2 regions of the Latilactobacillus sp. genome follow, and region 1 is predicted to be linked to the other one. Evidence: predicted binding sites of a transcription regulator. Region 1 holds the regulator's gene; the other holds the start of a gene.
The links. The regulator LexA, encoded in region 1, represses DNA repair genes until DNA is damaged. The targets are predictions, from matches to a motif close to CNAACANNTGTTNG.

Region 1 (12,173 bases):
AATCATGTTTCCCACTGGTAGCCGCTATTCAAGCGAATTAAAAGGTGGCGCAGTGGTCATCGCTAAGATGGCGCGGGTTCCATTAGTCCCCGCCGTTTATCAAGGCCCCTTGAAATTTTCAGCCGTCTTAAAACGTAAAAAGATTACGATTCGTTTCGGCGAACCAATTCCAGTCGACCCTAAACTTAAATTAAACGACGAAAACTTGACAATGATTGGTGATCAAATGCAAGCCGCTTTTGATCAAATCGATCACGACATCAATCCTGATTTTAAATATGAGATTGACGATCACAAATAACACAAAAAAAGACGCGCGCCAACGATGAAACTTATCGTTGACGTGCGTCTTTTTAGTACTCTATTTTTCCCAATACTGATCCAAGAATTTTGCAACCTTATTGCGATAAGCTGTTGGTTGCTTGGCTAACGCTTCACCATGACCTGCATCTGGAACAACCCACAATTGCTTAGGCGCATTAGCGGCTTTGTAATTTTCGTAAACCATCTTCGTCGGTACAAATTTATCTTTAGCGCCATGAATCAACATGATTGGTAATTTTGACTTAGCGAGACTCTTGGTTGCGTCTCCTTCGCTAAAGTTATACCCAGCACGGACCCGCGCCATCAAGTTAGTGGTATAAAATAGTGGGAACTTCGGTAAACCAAACAAATCGTTGAGTTGATAGGCCAACTCACCTGAGATACTGCTGTACCCACAGTCTTCAATCACTGCTTTAACCTGTTTAGGAAGCTTTTCGCCAGCAGTGTACATCACAGTGGCGCCGCCCATGCTAACCCCAAAGAGTGCAATTTGGCTATCTTGACCATTTTTGGCAATCACTTGTTTGATCCATTTAACGTAATCTAAGCGATCTGGCCAACCATAGCCAATATAATCCCCTTCCGATTCGCCGGAACCACGGTCATCAGGTGCCAATACGTTGTACCCCAAGTCATGATAGAGATGAATATAGCGCGCCATATCCTCTTTGTAGCCCATATAGCCGTGTGCCACAACGATTGTTTTAGTTGTTTTTTTAGCAGCTGGTACGTAAATCGCGTCTAGCTTAAGATCATCAGTCGCTGACTTTTGATACCACTTCACTTTATCGGCTTTTGCCAACCATTTCTGATTGTCGCGATAAAACTTGCTAGGCTTGCCATTATTCAAGAATGACTTTTGCCCTGGTACGAAAGCATATTGATACATATACAGCGTTGCGCCAAAGACACCAATCACAATTAAAATAACAACGCTTATTAAAGACCATTTAAGCCAGCGTTTCTTTTTCATCTTCTAAAAATCCTCCTGGTTATTCCAAAATGTACTAAACGTGCTTGTTGAAATTGCTTCTTCCGCTTAACCTAATCTAAACGTGTGCTTCCTTGCGGTTAACGCCGAATGTCAAACGATGGCTTACAGTCATCATTCGCCCCTCTCTGTTAATCCTCAGGATATAACCGACTTATAGCCCACTCTGTCCATTTTGTAATTGATACATTTCATAATAGCGGCCCTTTTGTGCAACCAAGCTATCGTGATTGCCCCGTTCGACAATTTGACCTTGATCCAAGACGAGAATTAATTCTGCGTCGCGAATTGTTGATAACCGATGGGCAATCGCAATACTAGTTCGTCCCTGTCGCAAGCGAGCAAGGCCGGTTTGAATCACTGATTCCGTTTCGGTATCAATGTTGGCAGTTGCTTCATCTAAGACCAGAATCTTCGGATTGGTCACTAATGTTCTAGCAAATGAGAGTAATTGTCGTTGTCCACTTGAAAATTGTGCGCCACCTTCAATCACTCGTGCGTGGTATTGTCCGGGTAATTCCTTAATAAATTCATCTGCTTGAACAAATTCAGCAGCGGCTTGAATTTGTTCATCCGTAATTTCATCGTTAAACAAGCGGATATTAGATGCAATATCGCCGTAAAACATGAACGCATCTTGTAAAACTAAGCCCATTTTACGCCGTAACTCTGCCGTTTGAAAACTGCGAATATCTTGACCGTCAATTAAAATTTCGCCTTCATAAAATTCATAAAAGCGCATCATGACGTTGATAATCGAACTTTTACCAGAACCGGTATGCCCCACTAGCGCAACCGTTTGACCTGGTTCAACGACAAACGAAATATCATGGAGAATTTCATGCTTGCCATCATATGAAAACGACACGTGTTTGAACTCAACGCGGCCATCGGTAATTTGACTAGCAGCATCTGCATCTTGGGCTGGTGCAAATTCCGTTTGATCCAGAATTCTAAAAATACGACGCCCGGCAACCATCCCATCTTGTAATGAGGATAATGAATCCATCATATTGGTCATCGGATTGAAAAAGTTGCTAACGTACGTCGTAAAGGCATAAACCAACCCAGCCGCAACAAAACTATGCAACGCTGTAAGCCCAAATAAACTTAAAACAACGACTAATGCCAACGTATAGAGCAAATTAACGACCGGTGCCAACAATAAGGAATTAGTCCGAATCATCGCTTCTCTTGTTTTAAGGTAATCTTCGTTAACCGATTCGAATTCAGCTGTGAGTCGTTTTTCTTGGCGGAACTGTTGAATAATTGTAATCCCTTCAATCGATTCATTCAACTTAGTGTTCAATTGACTCAACTTTTCACGCATATGCCGATAAACCTTGGCACTATAACTGCTGTAATACCAAATAATGACTAATAAAATTGGTAAAAAACCAGCCGTTGCTAATGCAATCTTCGGTGATAACAACCACATCGCGATGAACGCGGAGATAATTGAAAATGAACCCACTAATAATGATAGAAACACATTCCAATAATCAATTAACGTCATCGTATCATTGGTAACTCGCGAAACAATTGATCCAGCAGGTGTTTGATCAAAATAACGCATGCCCAAACGATGCAACTGACGAAAAAGATCACGGCGCACATCTTCCATCGCGCGTTCTGATCCCATTCCAAAAAGAAAAGATTGAGCGAACTGTGTGATAGCTTTCAAAATAACCCCTAAGGCGTATAACCCGGCGACCCCTAATAAAATCTGAGTTGTCGCTGTTTGCTTCGTCAAGTAACGATCCATAAAAACTTGTAATAAGCGCGGTAACAAGATGTTAATCGTTGCTAAACCCGCCGCTGCGATGATTGCGCCGATAAATTGTTTCTTATAGCGCTTGGTATAACCGAAGAGCCGTTTCATAATTTGAAACTGTTCCTTAGTCGATATCTTTTGTGACCATTCAGATTGATACTTTTGTGCCATCCTATTGGCCCCCCATCGCTTGATTTAATTGTTGTTTAACCCACATTTCAGCATACCAGCCTTGTTGAGCTAGTAAGCTGTCGTGCGTGCCACGCTCGGCAATCGTCCCGTCATCCATAACGATAATCTCATCAGCATGCATCACACTGCTGAGTCGATTGGCGGTAATAATCGTCGTTTGATTTGCCCGCAACGTCTTAAGGTTCATTAGAATTGCTTCTTCAGTCTTTGCATCAACCGCGGACAATGAGTCATCTAAAATTAAAATTTCAGGATCAGTCATTATTGCCCGGGAAATAGCAATTCGCTGTTTCTGGCCACCCGATAATGAAACACCACGTTCACCAACAACTGTGTCGTAACCCTGTGCAAACGTTAAAATATCTTCATGAACCGCACCAGAACTAGCCGCTGCTTCAACGGCCTCTTGTTCCTTTTCAAAATCCGCGAACCGAATATTATCGCGAACATCCGTTGAAAACAAAAAGTTGTCCTGTGGTATATAACCAATACTATCGAGTAATGCATCTAATGTGTAATCCCGAATATCGTTCTGGTTAATCTTAATTTGGCCCTGATATTGATCATATTCTCGTAACAGCAACTTGATCAAAGTACTTTTACCAGAACCAACCTTCCCGACAATTCCCAGTGTCTTTCCTTGTGGCAGTTGGAAATGCACATTCGTTAAAGTTGGTGTTTGTTCTTCAGGATAGGCAAATTGTTGAATGGCATAGTCGATATCACCAGTTGCCAACGTTTGAATGGCATCTGGCTTTTCAATAATCGTGCTGGTTTCTTTTAATAATGATTCAACCCGATCATAACTGGCATTGCCACGTTCAAGCACATTGAATAAACGACCAATCGCAAACATTGGCCAAACTAAAGCTGCGATATAACTGATAAAAGCAATCAATTGGCCAATTGTAATACTGTGGTTCATGACCAACGTTCCACCATAAATAATTGTAACGAGGTACGTTAGCCCGATAATTAAACTAATCGCTGGATCAAATAAACCATCGATAAAGTTGACGCGCTTGTTAATCGCAATTGTCTTCGTCACAATTTGGTCGAAATCATCGATATCCGCTTCTTCTTGACCAAACGTTTTTAAAACTTTGATCCCAGAAACACTCTCTTGCGTCTTATCATTTAATTTCGAAAAGGCTGCTTGTGATTCTCTAAAAGCGGTATGCAAATGCGCCCCTAAGCGTCCTGAAGCCACTGCTAATAATGGCATCGGAATCAAGGCCATTAATGTGAGCCGCCAATCGACAAAAATAATCATCGCGACGATCGTTGTCCCACCTGTAATAATCGAATCCGCAAACGTTAAAATACCGGCGCCTGCCACTTGTTGAATCGCGGTTAAATCATTGGTAGCATGGGCCATCAAATCGCCAGTGCGGTGCTTCTGGAAGAAAGTTGTGTCCATCTTCATAAAATGCCAGAACAAACGACTCCGCAATGTCCGTTCTAACTTGGCTGCGCCACCCCAGATACGAGTCCGCCAACCATAGCGAAAGAGATATTGTAAAATCGTGGCTGCTAATAAGACCCCAATCCACATTAATAAGACCGATGCCTTCAACTTTCGGGCAGCCATTAAATCAATTAACGTCCCAATCACTTTTGGTGGCACGATTTGCACAATTGCAACTAGGACTAAAAAAACAACCCCTAATATATAGCGGCGATATTCTTGTTTAAAATACCAGCCTAATTTCTTAAATATACCCATAAAATATCTCCGTCTTCAAAATTAGATAATCCTCATTATAGCAATCTTAGTTCAGTGGGACAATTATTTCTCTTCCAATAAAAAGAGGGTTCCATACAAAAATAAGTTTTTGTACGAAACGCCTCTTTAATTAAGTCATGTTTATTTTTTGCTACGTTTTTGTTGTGCTTTCATTGAGCTCATCATCTGGTTTAATTTCTTTTCAGATGGTTTTTGCCCCATTTGCATCATCATAGCTTTCAACATATCTTCATTAACTGGTGGATTTTCTTCGAAATATTTCTTCATGTAAGCACGTGCGCCGAAAAAGCCAGCAACTGCACCTAATAATGCCCCAATGACAAAAATTAATACGCCTATTCCAATATTCATATCTTATGCACCCCTTCCTCATTCAGTTCACTTAAATATTCTACACATTATTGCACTAAAAAGAAAGCGGAATTCCTAGATTAATCGTCACGTAAACCCTTTTCACGTTGGATGTCCTTCACTTTTTCAGGTGTGACTTCCTTACCTTCTTTATCATAAACTTGTAGCATCTCAACTTGTGAACGGAAACTAGAACGGAAATCCTTCAAATAAGCGTCCCGTAGTTCTTGACGTTCCATTGTTTCTTCGGGTGTTAACCCTTCTGCTTTTGCTTTATGTGCTAATTCGTTGATACGATCGAGTCGTTTTTGATCCATTGCCATCATCGGCCTCCAACTTTAAACTTTTATCCTATTTTGGACTAAAATGCTCAAAATGTCAAAAAATACGAACACTTGTTTGAAATTCACCTATAAATATGCTACTATATGCTTAATAGAACGAATGAGGTGCGCTTATGACTAAAACTGAATCCAAACAATTAGAGGTCTTACGTTTTATTCACGAACGTGTTCAAGACAAAGGTTACCCACCAACGGTCCGCGAGATTTGCGAAGCCGTTAATTTATCGTCCACTTCTACTGTCCATGGCCATTTAGCCCGACTTGAGAAGAAGGGCTTATTACAAAAGGATCCCACTAAGCCACGGGCGATCGAGTTAACGCCCGCTGGCCTAACGGCAATTGGGGCGACACCCCAGAAAATACCAGTATTAGGGGTGGTTACTGCCGGTGTGCCTATCTTAGCAGTTGAAGAAGCAACTGATTACTTCCCGCTTCCACCTAGTTTGCAAACCGAACAAGATTTGTTCATGCTAACAATTCGTGGTGAAAGTATGATTAATGCCGGTATCTTAGATGGCGACGAAGTTATCATTCGCAAGCAATCAACCGCCGATAATGGCGATATTGTCATTGCGATGACTGCCGAAGATGAAGCAACCTGCAAACGGTTCTTCAAAGAAGCAGATCACTATCGTCTCCAACCAGAAAACGATACGTTTGAACCAATCATTTTAAATGAAGTCAGCATTCTAGGGAAGGTCGTTGGCCTTTACCGAGATCGCATGTAATAAAAAAGAAGTTCGCTTAGGCGAACTTCTTTTTTTGTCTGTTTCTCTTTAACGTGCTTTCATCAACTACTTTCTGCACTTTGCTATATCAGTCAAATGTTCAAAAGCAACCTGTTGATGGCGCACTTCTTTATTAGTATTCCATTAATTTAAAAATATCATAGTCCTTAATCTTTTCGCGGCCGTTTAAGTCCTTCAATTCGATGAAGAAGGCTGTCCCAACAACGATGCCACCTAGTTCTTCAACCATTTTGATTGTTGCGGCAATTGTGCCACCGGTTGCTAATAAGTCATCTGTTACTAAGACTTTTTGGCCTGGTTTAACCGCGTCTTTATGCATATATAATGTTGATTTACCATATTCTAAACCATAGCTAGCTGAAACTGTTTCGCGTGGCAACTTGCCCTTCTTACGAGCAGGTGCAAACCCGACACCTAATTTGTAAGCAACCGGGCAGCCAACGATAAAGCCCCGGGCTTCAGGGCCAACGACCATTTCAACACCTTTATTCTTGGCGTATTCAACAATTTTATCCGTTGCTGCTGCGTATGCTTCACCATCGGACATCAAAGGTGAGATATCACGAAAAGTAACGCCAGCTTCCGGAAAATCCGGAACACTTGCGACATAATCTTTAAAGTTGATTGACATATATAATTCGCTCCTTAACTCTTTTAGCGATTTGCTACTGCTGGGAGAGTTGCTAGCCAGTCTTTCACCTCGGTAAAGGTTGAATAAACAAGCTGTTTTTCCATTTCAATTTTAGCTAATCGTTTTTGATAACTTGGTGCACTTTCCAGTGCATGCTTTTCAGGTTGTAACTCGGCCGTAATCAGACCACGTTCTATTCTAACAAATCCGAGGTCAAAAAACACCTGCAACATAAAAATCATTAACGGTAATTGTAATTTTAAATACGTTGCTAATTCTGCTAACCGCGCTTTTTCAATGTTTGGGTGCTTGCGTAAGTAGACTAAGAAGGTCGCAAACTGTTGTTTTGTCGGCATTCCTTCTAAGTAAGCAGAGTGTTTGGCATAAAAAATCAAGCTTAATTTAGCGGCCTGTTGTTGTTGATAAAATTGTTCAAAAGCAGTTAAATCAGCTGGTTCATCAACTACAATTAGCTCTTGGCTAGTAGCAACTTGTTCATCGGTAGCTAACAGCGCCTGACTCCCTGCCGGTAAATAAGACTGCAGTTGCTCGCGCATTTTATCATTGAAAAAGACGTAGTCGCCTGTTGATTGGAATAATTGCTTCGTCAGACGATTGCTACGTTGATCAAGTACGACTTGCCCACTTGTAGCAAGGTCTTTTACCATTAATTGCAACGTCGTCTGGCCACGCCAAGTATTCTCACTCAAACTCCCGACTAATTTCACATCTTCAGCGGCTGTTAAATCGGGCATCAAAGCCCCTTTATTGAAAGCTAAAACCGCTAATTGTTGTTGTTGATCAACCGCCATCATCTTCAAATGCTTCTGATCAGCACCGATTTGTTTGACATCGGCTAACTGGGGTGCACTAAGTTCAATTAACGGTTCTGGGTTATCACTGCCAAAAGGTGCCAGTTGTTGCAATGCTTGATATAAATCAGGCGTAATATCAGCTAACGTCAGCGCCAAATCAACTGGTAATGGTTGGCGTCCTGTTAAATCTAACTGATTAACTTGCGCATACTCGTTCATTGCAGTTTGAATCAGCGCTAATTGATCAACCTTAGCAGTCAAGCCAACTGCCATGTGATGGCCACCAAAATGAACCAATAATTCACGGTGGGCATCTAACGCTTTAAATAAATGGAAAGCTGTCACACTACGGCCAGAGCCTTTAGCTAAACCAGTTTCCGGGTCAATCGTCAAGACTAAGGTTGGTTTACCGGTCTGTTCAACAACATGACTAGCCACAATCCCTAGAACCCCTTCATGCCAACCTTCGTGGGCAATAACTAAGGTGGCACTCGCTTGGTTTTCCGGTGTTTCAGCAATTGTCATTGCCATTTCCGTAATTTCCTTTACCAGACCTTGGCGTTTTTTATTTTGTTGTTCAATAAATTGGGCCTGTTCGACTGCTTCTTCGTCATCAAGCGTCGTCAACAATTGCACACCAAGGGTCGCATCACGTAAACGACCAATTGCGTTTAAACGGGGACCAATCCCAAACCCAATGTTAGTAGCATCTAGTGTCGCTTGTTCTAAGCCAGCTGATTGACACAATGCGACCAAACCTGGTCGATCGGTATTTTGTAATTGTTGTAAGCCTAAGCTAACCAACGTCCGATTTTCATCGACTAAGGGGACGATATCACAAACCGTCCCGATTGCAGCTAAATCTAATTTATCGTAAGGAATCTCTTCTAATAAAGCAGTCGCCACTTTAAACGCCACACCGACCCCACAGAGTTCGCCAAAAGGATATTGCCCCTCTGGATGTCTAGGATGCACAATCGCTACTGCGTTGGGTAATTCTGCTGGTAATTCATGGTGATCGGTCACAACCACGTCAACACCGTGTTCTTGCGCGTAAGCGATTGGTTCTAGGCCGCTCACCCCGTTATCAACGGTCACAATTAATTGGGTGCCATTTTCAATCAAGCGCTTGTAAGCTTCTAAATTAGGCCCATAGCCATCCTTAAAACGGTTAGGCACATAGACTTCAACATCGGCACCTAAGTCATCTAAGGTTTCCTTCATTAAAGTCGTACTAGTAATCCCGTCCGCGTCATAATCGCCATAAATCGTAATTTTTTCGCCATTCACAATCGCTTCTTGAATCCGATCAATCGCCTTTTGCATATCATGCAAAGCGTATGGATCGTGAAGTTGACCGACATTGGGATTCATAAAATTATTAATATGCTCTGCATCCCGCAAGCCACGTTGCCACAAAAGTTGGGCCGCAGCCTTAGGTAGCGGATTGTCTTTTGTAATTGTTTGTAATTCATCTTCAGTTGGTACTGGTTTTAATTGCCATTCATATTGTGCTTCCAAATTAATCCCTCACTACTTCCCAGTCATTAACTAAACCATTATAGCAAAATTTAGCACTTTTCGCCCAACTTCGCCTTTTGTTTAATCCGATAGATGCTATACTATTAAGAGTACACCTGTATTCTCAACTTAGGGGGAAATTCCATGTCAATTCTAGTTTTAGGGGGCGCCGGCTACATCGGTTCCCACACCGTTGATCAATTAATCCAACGCGGCTATGACGTCGCTGTTGTCGATAGTTTGGTAACGGGTCATCAAGGCGCCATCAATCAAAAAGCCCGTTTTTATCAAGGTGATATCCGCGATAAAGACTCCATGCGGACCGTTTTCCAACAAGAAGACGTGACTGGTGTCATTCATTTTGCCGCCTTTTCAATCGTGCCTGAATCAATGCAAGCACCACTTAAATATTTCGATAACAACACTTATGGGATGACTGCCTTATTAGAAGTGATGAACGAATTTGATGTTAAACGCATCGTCTTTTCTTCAACTGCCGCTACTTATGGCGAACCTAAATCAATTCCCATCAAGGAATCAGATCCACAATTACCAACCAACCCTTACGGCGAAAGTAAATTAATGATGGAAACCATGATGAAATGGGCTGACAAAGCTTATGGCATCAAGTTTGTCGCATTACGTTACTTCAACGTAGTTGGCGCTAAACCAGACGGTTCAATCGGTGAAGATCACCATCCTGAAACCCATCTCTTACCAATCGTCTTACAAGTTGCGGCTGGCAAACGTGATCAATTATCAATCTTCGGTGATGATTACGATACACCAGATGGGACGAACGTCCGCGATTACGTACACGTTTTAGATTTAGCAGACGCCCACATCTTGGCCTTTGAATATCTTGCTGATGGTCATGACAGCAACGCCTTTAACTTGGGTTCATCAACTGGTTTTTCAAACATGGAAATTGTCGAAGCTGCTCGTAAAGTAACTGGCAAAGCGATTCCACTTGAAATGGCCCCTCGTCGTGCCGGCGATCCAAGTACCTTGATTGCTGCTAGTGACAAAGCTCGCGAAACACTCGGCTGGGCACCCAAATATGATAATATGGAAGCAATTATTGAAACCGCATGGAATTGGCATTTAAACCATCCTAACGGTTACGCTGATCGCTAAACTAAATTAAAGCAGTTCAAACCCTAATGACGGATTTGAACTGCTTTATTTGTTATAATAAAAATGGAACTTAAGGAGGTTCATCATGTCTTTATTCATCACAATTTTAACGAGTTTAATCGCCATCGAACATCTCGGCATTATGGGACTCGAAATGTTCGCCAACGATCAAACAAAAGCCAAGGCCTTCGATATGCCCCTGGATTTCGTTCGGTTGCCCAACACCAAAGTCGCCCTTGCTAATCAGGGGATTTATAATGGGATGCTTGGTGTCTTAATCATCGCCGTTAATTGCTTATTGACCGGTGCCGCATTAAAAACCGTCTTAGCATTGTTAATGTTATACATCTTCATCGTTGCCCTTTATGGCACTTTTACCGCAACGAAAAAGATTTTCTTCTTGCAAGGCTTACCAGCGCTGATTACATTGTTAATAATTTTAATCTTTTAAAAAAGGAGTTTTCATAATGACTAATCAAATTTTAATTACCACTACCGAAACAATTCCGGGCAAACAATACGAAGTGCTCGGTGAAGTTTTCGGCCTCACAACTCAATCTAAGAATGTTTTCAAAAATATCGGTGCCTCACTTAAAAACGTGGTTGGTGGCGAAATTAGAGCCTATACCGAAATGATGACCGAATCGCGCGATGTCGCAATCGACCGTTTACGCCAAAATGCTATTGAGATGGGTGCTGATGCTGTTGTGATGATGCGCTTTGACTCTGGTTCAATTGGAACGGACATGCAATCAGTCGCTGCCTACGGGACAGCCGTTAAATATATCGACTAATTAAAAAGCCTCGTAATTGATTTAACAACCAATTACGAGACTTTTTTTAGTTATGCTGCTGGTACTTCAGGCTGCGTATTATTTAATGTCCAAGTGATATCACTAGAGAAATTTTCACCAGATTCAATTTGAAGATCTGGATTGGCAGCCATCAATAAGTTACCCGTTACTTGCCAAGCGTTTGATAACTTGGTCGATGCAATCGTTGTTTCACTATTATTATCAACCAATCCTAAATTAGCTCCTCCTGGTAGGCCACTCATATTAACCGTCGTTGTATTCAATCGATGACCAGCTTTAGATGCCATTTTAGTCATCTTTGCCGTTAGTTTCCAACCCGGATTAACTCTAGTATCGGTAATTTTTAACGTGTCACTAACTTCATATGGCTGATTCTGAGTGTTTGTTCCCTTATAAACATCTTTCGCTAAAACATTGCCAAATCTAAAGTTAGGCACTTGATCCAATGTTAACTTACCTAATGAGGGCTCAACTTGTAGTTCGGCCTTATTAGAGACAACGACGACCTTTTCTGCTTTCTTACTTGATTCTTCTTCAGAATCAACACTCGTCGTTAGTGTTAGCTGCGCTTGATACCGCTTACCGCTAGCAGTCGCAGCTGCGGCCTGTTTCATAAACTGGCTATCTTTAGCAAACGTTAACGGTTGTGCCGTATTTAAATTAGCCAGATTATTAATATCACCGCTACTATTTGTCACGCCACTATTTGCTGGCAACTCAATCGTTTTACCAGTACTATCCATAAAACGCCATGCATAATGCCAAGCACTCGTTGCGCCGGT
Region 2 (12,173 bases), on a different contig from region 1:
AAAGAAACGATTTGTATCTACCTCAGTTAAAATGAGGCTATTAATAGGACGGTGCCAAAAGTCGAAGCGGTCCACCAGTGTTTGGCCAATACTGATGCCGGTTGTTTCGACAGTGGTGTAGCTTTCAAAACCCTGACAAAGTGTCGGGTCGATGAAATAGGCGACTGCGAGCGGATCATTAATGACACAGCCGATGATATGTTCATATTGCCAGTGGAAATCAAAATAAAACTGCGTAATAGCGGCTAAATAGTCACCAACTTCAGGATTGATCCGCTGACAATAAGCTAACAAAGTGGGCGTGAAGACAATCTCACGAGTGATATCTAAGCCAATCATTTCGATTTTCTGATTGAGGTGTTCATAGACCGCCAAAGCAGCCTCCGGATCACTCCAATAATTAAATTCCGCCACTGGGGAGCAATTACCATGACTTTTATAGGTGCCACCCATCGAAACGAACCGCGCACAATTGGCCCCCAATTGGGGATTTAATGTTAGCGCGGTCGCAATGTTGGTCAGTGGCCCGAGTGCGATAATACTAATATCACAAGGTGCCTTAAAAGTCGTCGCTAAAAAATCGGCTGCCGATTGCTCAGCGGCCTTGGTAGTCGTTTGGCGGGGAATATGACTATCGCCCAAACCATCCATACCATGTGTATCTTGAGCACTAACAAAGGTCTTCTTGAGCGGCTGGGCCGCACCAGCGTAGACCGGGATATCTAGTCGACCGAGTCGTTCTAGACATTTAAAGGCATTGTCGACGCCAATTTCGACGGGGACGTTGCCGCAAACAATCGTTAAAGCAACGACTTCTACTTCAGGCGATTGAATGGCCAAATTCAACGCGAGAGTGTCATCGATGCCTGGATCGCAATCAATAATAATTTTGCGAGTTTGCATTTATTTCTAACCTCCTTGAGATCCTTAGTTTTTTATTCTGGGAAGTTTCCGAACCAGTCCAAGCGGGGCTTAGGCGCTTGATTTCAAATGCACCATTTCATAATAACGTGTTGATAGCCTCCTGTAAATAGGGGGATTTAAGCCGGATTGAAAAAAATTAAATAACTTAGTAAATTTGAGTTGACATTAATTGTCAGACTTGGTATTATAATAAACGTTGTAAGATATTGATATGGAGAATTACCCAAGTCTGGCTGAAGGGAACGGTCTTGAAAACCGTCAGGTGGGTTCTGCCCACGCGAGAGTTCGAATCTCTCATTCTCCTTAATAAATAACAGATAAACACCTCATCGGATAATCGATGAGGTGTTTTTTGTTTTGATTGCGCAAAAAAATAACCAGACGATTGAAAAATCAATGACTGGTTATTTTTTGAAATGCCTTAATTAAAAGCGCTTATTTATTGTATGTTGTGAAACGGTCTTCAACAGTTGCGTATTCCTTAGCATCTGCTGGATTTTCGATTGAGCCAAATGGCATTTGAGCGCGTAGTTTCCAGTTTGATGGGATATTCCATTTAGCAGCAACTGCTTCATCAATGACTGGATTGTAATGTTGCAAGTTAGCACCGATATTTTGTTCAGCGAGTGCCATCCATGTTGCGTATTGTGCCATACCATTTGATTGTTCTGCCCAAACTGGGAAGTTTTCAGCATATAATGGCACGTTTTCTTGGAAGCCTTTGATAATATCTTGATCTTCGAAGAACAGAATTGTGCCGACACCACCAGCAAATGATGCTAGTTTAGCTTGTGTATTAGGGAAGTATTCAGCGGGTGTTAATGGTTTTAAGGCACTTGCTGTAATATCATTCCACAAAGTATTGTTGGCTTCACCGAATAAAATAACTGCACGTGAACCTTGGCCGTTGAAAGCACTTGGTGTTTCTTTGATTGTCTTGAAGATTAATTCTGAAACTTCAGCTTCAGTTAAGTCGATGTTTTGACCTAAAGCGTAGATTGAACGGCGTTGTTGTTGTAAATCGAATAAGTTTGTCATATTTAAAATGCCCCTTTAGAAGTTAGTTTATTGATAACAGGTATTACTATATTACACTTACAAAAGATAAGTAAAGTGTTTTGTAAGCCTTTTTTTGTTAATTAATTTATAGATTGTTGACAATTTAATTGCTAAAAGCCGTTATGACGCTATTTATAGCATATCTAAATGTTGGGATTAATATTTAATTTAGTAATATTTTTTTGGCGATTAGGATTATTAGTTTCAGAAAGCGTTTTATTAATCTTAACGGTTTATGTCTGGGTTAGAATACTCTATAATAAGGAGCTATGAGCAGTTGTCTGTAGAAAGTAGGGTGACGATTAATTGAAACAAGTTCAAAATGTTATTCAGCAACTTACAGAAATTAGAACAGCACTAATGAATGGTGAAATTTATCAATCTGTACCAGAAAAAGTATTAGCCGTCATGGACGGTGTTCAATACAAAACACGGCGCACGCACATTGCAATTCCGGATGATGCGGATGCCGCTTTGGCACGAATTGCCGTAATTGACCAACAAATCAAAACCGATGGTAAAGCAGCGCAGATATCGGATGAAGCGTTGGATGATTTATTACGGCATATGGCTAGTCCAGATGCACGTGTGAGAGATAAGGGTGTCTTTTATCTCTTTAATCGGTTATTACGCCAAACCGTTTTAACGAAAGAACAATTATTATGGGTTAAAGATCGTTTGTTAAGCGATGACTATTTATTCGCCCATATTTTTGAACCTGAAAACGATGGTGTTTTCTTGCGCTCATTTAGCGCGATGTTTTTGGCCGGTGTTTTATACGCCAATCGGACGTTCTATCACGTTTTAACAGAGGCTGAGTTAGTGGCGATTGAAATGCGCGTTATGGCCTATACGGTCATTGAATTGGATTCAAGAGGGTATGTTGAAAATAAAGGCTGGGCGCACGCAATGACGCATATTATTAACGTCTGGTCTGAACTAAACGAAACGACCGAATTACAACGGGCGGATAAATTATTAATGCTAGTGGTTGTGATGCAAGCTTATCGCTTCTCTGATAATGCATTAGCGTATGGTGAAGACAGTCATTTAACCAACGTGATTATCAATTTAATGAAGAAGAATCGGTTATACATCGATTACTTTTTAATCGTGCTGCAAGAATGGCAACAAGCGATGTTAACCATTGCACCGGAAGAAAACGTGGCGTTTTGGAATCGTTGGTATAACCGGAATCGATTTTTACAATCATTGCTGGTACAGCCAGAATTACCAGAAAAAATTGCGGATTATTTACGTAAAATTTCTGATTTATTTTAAGACTATTAGTGAGGATTGAAACAAGGATGACAGTAAAAGGTGTAATTTTTGATGTTGATGGGATTTTAGTCAACAGTGAACCATATTATTTTGAACAACGCTTAACATTTTTAAATGCAATTGGGGCAAAGTTAACCGTTGAAGAAAGTCGACGCCAAATTGGCTCTAACATGAATGCCGTTTTAAAACAGGTTTATCCGGGTAGAACTATGAATGACTATGCGATGATTAAAGAGGGCTATCGCTCTTATAAGCGTAAACATCCGATTCGCTTTGATAAAATTTTAAATCAGGATGCGCAGACGCTGTTAGCCGAGATTGCACCGAAATATCAAATCGGGTTGGCCTCAGCTGGTGAACGTCAAATTATTAATCAAATGCTTGCTGAAACTAAACTAACGCCTTATTTTGAAACAATTGTCAGTGGTGCGGAGACGGCTCACAATAAACCGGCACCGGATGTTTATACAACTGCAATTGCACAATTGGGGTTAAAAAGTGATGAAGCAGTGGCCATCGAAGATTCTGAGTTTGGCATTAAGGCTGGTAAGGCGGCGGGATTAACCGTCATTGCTTTAAAACCGCTTGACAGTCAATTTAAAATTAACCAAGAAGAGGCTGACTACCGTGTTGAATCTTTAACCGAGGTACCGGCTATTCTGGCACAATTATCATAAAAGTATAATCTTGAACCTGAGATTATTTTTTAGTTAATTGGCTAAATAACGTATATTAATACCTGTTTATCGTATATAATGGTAGGCAGGTATTAAGTGTCAACGGGGTTAAATAAGAATGTCACTGGGAATTTGAAGATGATGAAGATATTAGGGGAAAACTTTAAACGAATCCGTAAGTCAAAAGGATTCACGCAAGCTGATTTAGCGCATGGTATTTGTACGCAAGCGACGGTTAGTCTCGTCGAACGTCGTAATCAGGTGCCGAGTACGAAAATCTTAATGCAGCTTTGTCAACGCTTGGAAGTCTCGGTCGATAAAATTATCGTCCAAGAAGAAGATCAATTACACGTTTTAATGCGTAAACTACAAGATTTAGCGAATGATGATGAGTTTGAACAGGCGCATCACATTATTCAACAGATTCATAGTAATGAGTTAGCCGAACCTGAAGATTTTAAACGTTACTACTATTATCAGGGGCAGATTAGCTTATTATTACAAGATAGTCCGGATGATGCACTCTTTTTCTTCCACCGGGCTTATGAACAATATGTGACGTCACGAACGGATACGTATGGTGTTTTATGTATTATTGGTATGAGTTTGGCCAATGTGAAGAAGGGTCAATTAGACCGCGCGCAAAAGCAAGTCGATAAAGCAATCCGGATTATGGATAGTGAACCGGGCTTAATGATGATTGATTTTCCGAATCATTTGCGCATTTACGGCACCATTGCTGAAATTTTCTGTGCATTAGGCGCTTATCCGACAGCACGACGTTATGTGAAAGAAGCAATCCAAGATGCACTCGATAAACATAGTTTGTATCTATTGGATTATCTCTACTTCGTTTTAGGCCAAATTGAAGTTCAACGCGAAAACGACCAAAAAGCATTGCAACATTTTCACGTTGCCCAAACACTTGCGCAAATTAGAAAGCATCCTTTAATTTTGACGCAAGCCAACGCACAAATTCAAAAATTAGCATAAAAAAAGCTGAGGATTTAAATCCTCAGCTTTTTTAGTGCCATTAAATATCTTGGCCAATACTACTTTTCTTCTTATTGAGTGCATGTTTATTGTCGAGATCTGTTCTAACCACTAAAACGTCGCAAACAGCTGTCCGAGTAACGTATTCCGTTACTGAACCGATTAATAATCGTTCAACCGCATTTAGACCTGTCGCACCAATCATGATGAGATCGATGTCTTTTTTCTCAGGGACTTCGCGAGCGATAAGGCTCTTAGGTGCCCCGTATTCGATACTATAATCGACGTCGGTTAAGCCGAGATCATTGGCAGTAACGATATATTCGTCCATTGTTTTCTTAGCTGTTTCAGTTACTTGTTCGACCATTGCTGAATCGAAACTTGAAATGTTTTGGAAAGCGCGTGTATCGATAACGTGAATCAAATGTAATTGACCGTTGTTTCTAAGGGCTACTTCAACTGCTTTTCTAAAAGCAAGTTCAGCTTCATAAGAACCATCAATTGCGACCAAAATATGTTTATATTGTTGTAACATAGTCATCACCTCATTTAGATTTACAAGCTTATTGTACGCTAATTCAAGAACAAAAGTAAAACTTAAAGACTACCAGCAAAAGATAATGCAACAAATCCAGTGACTAAACTAGCGGCAATTACGGTGATTAGATTCCATGTGAGGGGCAGTGTTATAAAAATAACGAGGCCCAACACAGCAATTAATAAGAGTAACCAACCGGCAACTAGCACGCGACGACCTAAGCGACGATTCTCAGCGAGGTTGAAAAGTAAAAATGATTTATTTTGGTAGTAACAAAGTACACCGCCTAATAGGGCGATGACTACCAAAAATAAAATAAGGACAAAAGAAATCAAAAGAAAACCTCCTAAAAATTGTCAACAAAAAAGGGCCAACGCAAATGTTAGCCCTGTCAAAGTCATTGGACTTTGGGAAATCTAGTGGTACCGTAGAAGCTTCCCGATAGTTGAGCCCGCTTTAATATGCAGGTGGGTCAGACTATTGTTAGACTTGGTTCCTTCATGAAAAAGTATACACTTGCTAACAACTCGTCCATCCCATTAACGAATTACTTGATCGGTCAACATAAGGTGGGAAGACGCGCATACCTTAGAAATCCTACTATTATAGTAGCACGCTTATGGGATTGGTGCAACTTTTTTGTAACCGTTCACTTGTGGCGGCTTGCTTGTCTCAGCCGTTCAAGTTGTTGTTTCAAAACTTGCTCGTATTTACCAGTTGCTTTGGCTTCGTAGTAATGACTCCCTAAAAGTTTTGTCGGGAGGTAATCTTGTGCGACCCAATCATTGGGATAGTTGTGTGGATACTTGTAGTCTACACCATGACCAAGCTTAGCAGCACCGGCGTAATGGGCGTCTTTTAAATGCGCGGGCACTTCACCGGCCTTACCGGCGCGAATGTCGCCTAACGCATTATCGATTGCTGTGATAGCGGAGTTTGATTTTGGTGAGAGACAGAGATCAATCACGGCAACTGCCAATGGAATCCGTGCTTCGGGGAAACCTAATTGCTTAGCGGCTGTTACTGCTTCAACGGTTCGAGCGCAGGCTTGCGGATTAGCTAAACCAACGTCTTCATAAGCCATCGTCATCAAACGGCGACTAATGGAAGGCAGATCACCGGCTTCAATTAAGCGGCCCATATAATGTAAAGCGGCGTCAACGTCGCTACCGCGAACAGATTTTTGAAAAGCCGAGATGACGTCATAGTGCGCATCGCCATCTTTATCATGGGTAATGGCCTTTCTTTGAACGCATTCCTCAATGACAGCAATATCAATGTCGATTAAACCAGTTTCTGGGTTTTTAGGTGTCGAGCGGACGGCTAATTCTAGCGCGTTTAAGGCGCTTCGAAGATCACCATTGGTGACTTGTGCGAGGTATTTTTCAGCCGTTTCATCGAGGTTAACGGGTTCATCACCCAAGCCTTTTTGAGGGTCGGTTAGGGCCCGCTGGATGGCGACGTGAATATCGGCTTCATTAAGTGGGTGAACTTCAAATATCTGGGTCCGACTCCGAATAGCGGGGTTAATCGTGATGTAGGGATTTTCGGTGGTAGCACCAATTAGAACAATCCGACCGCTTTCGAGATGGGGCAGTAAGAAATCCTGTTTTGTTTTATCGAGCCGATGAATTTCATCGAGTAATAAAATAACAGTACCGCTCATTTTAGCTTCTTCAGCGACGATTTGAAGATCCTTTTTACTATCTGTTGCGGCATTCAGCATCCGAAAGGCGTATTGCGTACTACCAGCAATGGCGCTGGCAATACTGGTTTTTCCGGTGCCAGGTGGGCCATAAAGAATCATTGACGAGAGTAATTTGGCATCAACCATTCGTCGAATGATTTTTTGCGGACCCACTAAGTGTGTTTGACCCACAATTTCATCGATATTTGTGGGGCGCATACGATATGCGAGTGGTTGTTGCATAGCTGTCATCCTTTAAAATAATGTTTACCATTAGTATAACACGTGTCAAAAATTTAACGACGAACAAGCGTTTTAAAAAACGGTGGGGATGTGTATAATGGGGATACAACTTTGAATAAAAGAGGCCTCGATATGTCCAATCAACTATTTGAACAAATTCAACAATTACATTTAGCCCCACTTTTAAATTGGGGGGCCTTCGGGATTGAAAAAGAAGGGCACCGGGTGACAGCCGTTGGACAATTAAGTCCGCTAAGTCATCCAGCGAGTTTGGGTTCTCGTGATTTTCATCCGTACATTAAAACTGATTTTGCCGAAATGCAGACGGAATTGGTTAGCGATACCTTCGATAATACCGACGAAATCATGCAACAGCTAGGTGCCTTATCAGAAGTACTTGAGATGAATCTAGCCGACGATGAATTGATTTGGCCCCTCAGTATGCCACCTGTATTACCAAGCGATGAAACGACGATTCCAATTGCAGACGTCGCACCAGATGCGCGTGCTTACCGTGATTACTTAGCCAAGCGGTATGGTCGTCGGCTACAGATGATTTCTGGCGTTCACTTTAATTTTAGCCTGGCCCCAGCCTTAATCGCGCGCTTATACGATGAGGTCTATCATGATCAATTTGCAACGGTGAAAGATTTTAGCGATATGTTGTACTTACAAATCGCACAGAATTATAGCCAATACCGGTATTTATTAACTTATTTATTTGGTGCTAGTCCGATTACTGAAGCACTTTTTCAAACAGATACGACGAACTTGCCAGATTATGCAGTCCGCAGTTTACGTTCAAGTCAACTCTTTGGTTATGCCAATCATGACTTGGTAGTCTCGTTTGAATCGGTTGCTGCGTATCACGATTCATTGGAACAGGCAATTAGTAAGAAACAATTGATTTCAGAACGTGAATATTACGGCAGTGTTCGGTTACGTAGTCACGGCCATCTCGCCCAAGACGGTGTTGATTATCTTGAATTCCGCGGTTTTGATTTGAATCCATTCGCTGCAAGTGGTGTGACACAAGAACAACTTGATTTCTTACATCTGTTCTTTATGTACTTATTATCGTTACCTAAGGCTGCTGAAAGTTTAACTGCTCGCATGGCAGAAGGGCAACAACTAAATGAGGCGATTGCGCTTGAAGATGCGACGAAAGCATCGGCACAACAAGCTAATATGCAAATGTTGATGACTAATATCCGTCAATTTATCACGACTTATCAATTGGATCAACGATTTATTGATGCGTGGACAGTTATGAATGAACGAGTTAATGATTTCAAACAGACATTGAGTTATCGACTAGCCCAAGAAGTCCAAGACGATTCTCTAACCGCTTTTGCCATGCAGCAAGCACGGCAATTTAAACGCGAATTAACCGAGAAACCATTCCAATTACAAGGCTATACGGATATGGAATTATCAACGCAAATGTTAATGCTAGATGCCTTTCAAAAAGGGCTCCACGTTGCCGTATTAGATCGTAGTGATCAATTTGTCGAATTGACCTACCAACAACATCATGAGTTGGTGAAAAATGGCAATATGACCAGTCTCGACCGTTTAATTAGTTGGCCGTTGGTGGATAACAAAGTTGTTACCAAGATTGTCTTGGCCAACCAAGGTATTCGCGTGCCAGCCGGTGCTGAATATGCGGATTTAGAAGTTGCTAAGCGCGACTACCAAGCGGCCTTTGGGCAACGGGCGTTGGTGATTAAGCCCAAGACTAGTAACATGGGGGCCGGTATTACGACCTTTTTAACGCGACCATCAGAAACTGATTTTGTTACAGCCTTTAAACTCGCACAACAATACGACCAACAGGTGTTAGTTGAAGAGTATATCGCCGGTTCAGAATACCGTTTCTTAGTCATGGATCATCAGGTGCAAGCCGTCTTGGAACGCGTGCCTGCCAATGTTGTTGGCGATGGCCGTTCAACAATTACGCAATTAGTCGCTAAGAAAAATCGAAATGAGTTACGTGGTGAGGATCACCGCACACCGCTCCAAAATATTCGCTTAGGAGCGCGTGAACAATTGATTTTGAAACAACAAGGTTACCAAGTCGATGATGTGCCAATGCGTGGGTCGCAGGTCTTCTTATTACAAAATTCCAATATTTCAAATGGTGGGGATTCCGTTGATGTGACGGATGATATCGATAAGAGCTATTTTGCAATTGCCGAAAAGGTTGCGGAAATTCTTAATCTGAACGTTACCGGTGTTGATATCATTATTCCTAATTTATATCAACCGTATGATCCTGAACATCCTGAAATGGCGGTTGTCTTAGAAGCTAACTACAATCCAGCGATGTTGATGCATCTTTTCCCAATGATGGGGCAACAGCGCCGTGTGACAACTAAAATGTTAACGATGTTGTTCCCTGAAATGGATTAATTTAAAAAGAATACCAAAAAAGCCGTTGGCATTGCCCACGGCTTTTTTGTGTGGTTAATCGAATAGACGACCGAAAAGCCCTTCTTTTTTAGGCTTTTCCGGAGTCGGTGCTGCTGATGGATATTTAGCGCTAATTGCGACAGTTTCGCAATTAATCGCGTCTTTGGCAACGACTAGTAAGCCGATTGCTTCTGGTGCAGTTTGCGCAGTTTCGTTATTGACCAAAGTAAATTCAACTTGGTGTTTGGTAATTGCCGCGAGATAATTAGTGGCCGCGTCATTTTTACCATTCAAGAGAATATGGTAAGCCTTGAAATCGGGTAGATGGCTTTCAAATGTCGCTTGAATTGCAGGTTGGCTTAATTCAGCATTGGTGATGCTGAGTAAGACGCGTTCGCGCAGAGAGCCTAAATACCGACGGCGTTCATCAGGATTGGTTTGGGGCGCGCCATGGATCGCACTATCTAGATGTTGTTGCAATTGATCGTTCTCTGACAAAATGGTCACCTCATTTCTAATTTGTGCTATATTAGAACTAAACCTAAGTATAACATGTTGGAGGAAAAAGATGTTTACACGTGCTGATTTTGAAATTTTTGATGACCCGACTCTAAAGGGGCGTTTAAATAAAATTTATACGGAACTTGATCCCAAATTTGAAGTATTTGGGGCCCAATTACAAAATGAACTAGCTGTAGCTACTAACCGCGAATTTACGCTGCATATTGCCAAACATTTACGCCGCTTCAAAAATCCACCAATGAATACTTGGATGGCGCTTAGCGAGAGTTCACGTGGTTACAAGATGATGCCGCACTTTGAAGTTGGCTTTTGGGATGATCGAATTTTCGTTTGGTTTGCCCTAATGGCCGAGATGCCAGACAAGACGGATTATGCACCACTATTGGCGAGCCAATCAGAAAAACTCTTAAGTGATTTTACTGATTATGATTTAAGTTATGATCACATGACGAAACAAAAATTCCCGATGTCACCGGATAACTTACAGTTGATCCAAGACAAGTTTGCTAAGACCAAAAAAGGGGAGTGGTTGCTCGGAAAGGTCTATCTGAAGGACAATCCTTTGTTTGACCACCCTGAAGAACTAATGGCCGATATCCAGACCACATTATTAAAGATGGTGCCACTTTACGAATTAATAAATGCTAAATAAACCAAAAGGTGCTGCTAAATTTTAGCAACGCCTTTTTTGATGACAAAAAAAGAGCCAGACCGAAGTCTGACTCTTTTTGTTTAACAGATAACAGCTTATCTGTTGTAGAATTCAACGATTAAGGCTTCGTCGATTTCTGGTTCTAATTCTGAACGTTCTGGTAAACGAACAAGTGAACCTTTTAAGTTGTCAGCGTCAAATTCAACGAATGAAGGACGACCAACAGTGCCTTCGATAGCGTCTTTGATGATAACAAGGTTCTTAGATTTTTCACGGATTGAAATTTCTTGACCAGGTTTTACTTCGTATGAAGGAATATCAACACGTTTGCCATCAACGGTAACGTGACCATGGTTAACTAATTGACGTGCTTGTGCACGAGTGCTTGCTAAACCTAAACGATAAACAATGTTGTCTAAACGTTGTTCTAGTAAGATCATCAAGTTAACACCATGTTTACCTTCGCGAATCTTACCAGCGCGAGCAAATAAGTTTCTGAATTGGCGTTCTGTTAAACCATACATTAAACGTAGTTTTTGCTTTTCGCTTAATTGCATACCATATTCTGAAATCTTACCGCGACGGTCGTTACCATGTTGACCAGGAGCGTAAGGGCGACGGGCAAGTTCTTTACCTGTACCTGATAATGAAATTCCTAAACGACGTGAAAGTTTCCACTTTGGACCTGTATAACGTGACATAAAAAAATCCTCCAATAATTGTTTTGGAGTAAAATAATCCGATGTAAACTTAGTAATCGTTCAGTTCACTTATTAACAATCTTCACCTTTGCAGCCGCAAGGTTACACAATTGAACCAAAACTCTGGGCAAATGAACTGTTGACGGCTTTACCGTTTACTGCTGCATTATTTTACACAATGGCTAGTATAGCTTATTCATTTGGACAACGCAAGCTATTTTAATAGTTGCTTGGTTTAATTTTTATACAATTTATCGGCAAATATTGCTGTATCAACGGCTTATTCATGCTATAATCAAGATTAGTTTGTAATAAAGAAATCGGTTAACTATTTAAAAATCTGAGTTAAATCGCAAAAGGGTGGGTCTTTGAATGCTTTACATTCTAATAGGAATCGTAGTCGTCGTTTTGATTGGCTACTTAGGAGTTGCTTTTTATCAGCGTTACTTCACCAAACAAATTAAGAGTTTAGAAGAACGTAAGG

Region 2: a site for LexA is predicted at 7,463-7,476, ahead of NDN60_RS05335 (replication-associated recombination protein A). Genes of this name have one in related genera too.

The regions. Positions count from the first base shown of each region.
Region 1 covers NZ_JAMQEX010000015.1:21,023-33,195, reverse strand. Annotated here, with positions in the region: gene NDN60_RS07900 (lysophospholipid acyltransferase family protein) at 1-301, shown strand, start outside; gene NDN60_RS07895 (alpha/beta hydrolase) at 362-1,297, opposite strand; gene NDN60_RS07890 (ABC transporter ATP-binding protein) at 1,470-3,260, opposite strand; gene NDN60_RS07885 (ABC transporter ATP-binding protein) at 3,262-5,007, opposite strand; gene NDN60_RS07880 (YneF family protein) at 5,149-5,379, opposite strand; gene NDN60_RS07875 (DUF896 domain-containing protein) at 5,460-5,702, opposite strand; gene lexA (transcriptional repressor LexA) at 5,837-6,451, shown strand; gene NDN60_RS07865 (adenine phosphoribosyltransferase) at 6,585-7,103, opposite strand; gene recJ (single-stranded-DNA-specific exonuclease RecJ) at 7,127-9,439, opposite strand; gene galE (UDP-glucose 4-epimerase GalE) at 9,584-10,576, shown strand; gene NDN60_RS07850 (DUF1304 domain-containing protein) at 10,662-11,027, shown strand; gene NDN60_RS07845 (heavy metal-binding domain-containing protein) at 11,044-11,370, shown strand; gene NDN60_RS07840 (WxL domain-containing protein) at 11,421-12,173, opposite strand, start outside.
Region 2 covers NZ_JAMQEX010000008.1:13,405-25,577, forward strand. Annotated here, with positions in the region: gene NDN60_RS05295 (nucleoside hydrolase) at 1-903, opposite strand, end outside; PreQ1 riboswitch class I at 922-966, opposite strand; tRNA gene NDN60_RS05300 (tRNA-Ser) at 1,138-1,228, shown strand; gene NDN60_RS05305 (nitroreductase family protein) at 1,360-1,962, opposite strand; gene NDN60_RS05310 (DUF2785 domain-containing protein) at 2,290-3,264, shown strand; gene NDN60_RS05315 (HAD family hydrolase) at 3,291-3,941, shown strand; gene NDN60_RS05320 (helix-turn-helix domain-containing protein) at 4,038-4,934, shown strand; gene NDN60_RS05325 (universal stress protein) at 4,975-5,469, opposite strand; gene NDN60_RS05330 (hypothetical protein) at 5,532-5,807, opposite strand; gene NDN60_RS05335 (replication-associated recombination protein A) at 6,122-7,402, opposite strand; gene gshAB (bifunctional glutamate--cysteine ligase GshA/glutathione synthetase GshB) at 7,535-9,814, shown strand; gene NDN60_RS05345 (YueI family protein) at 9,869-10,312, opposite strand; gene NDN60_RS05350 (DUF1054 domain-containing protein) at 10,383-10,988, shown strand; gene rpsD (30S ribosomal protein S4) at 11,084-11,689, opposite strand; gene ezrA (septation ring formation regulator EzrA) at 12,062-12,173, shown strand, end outside.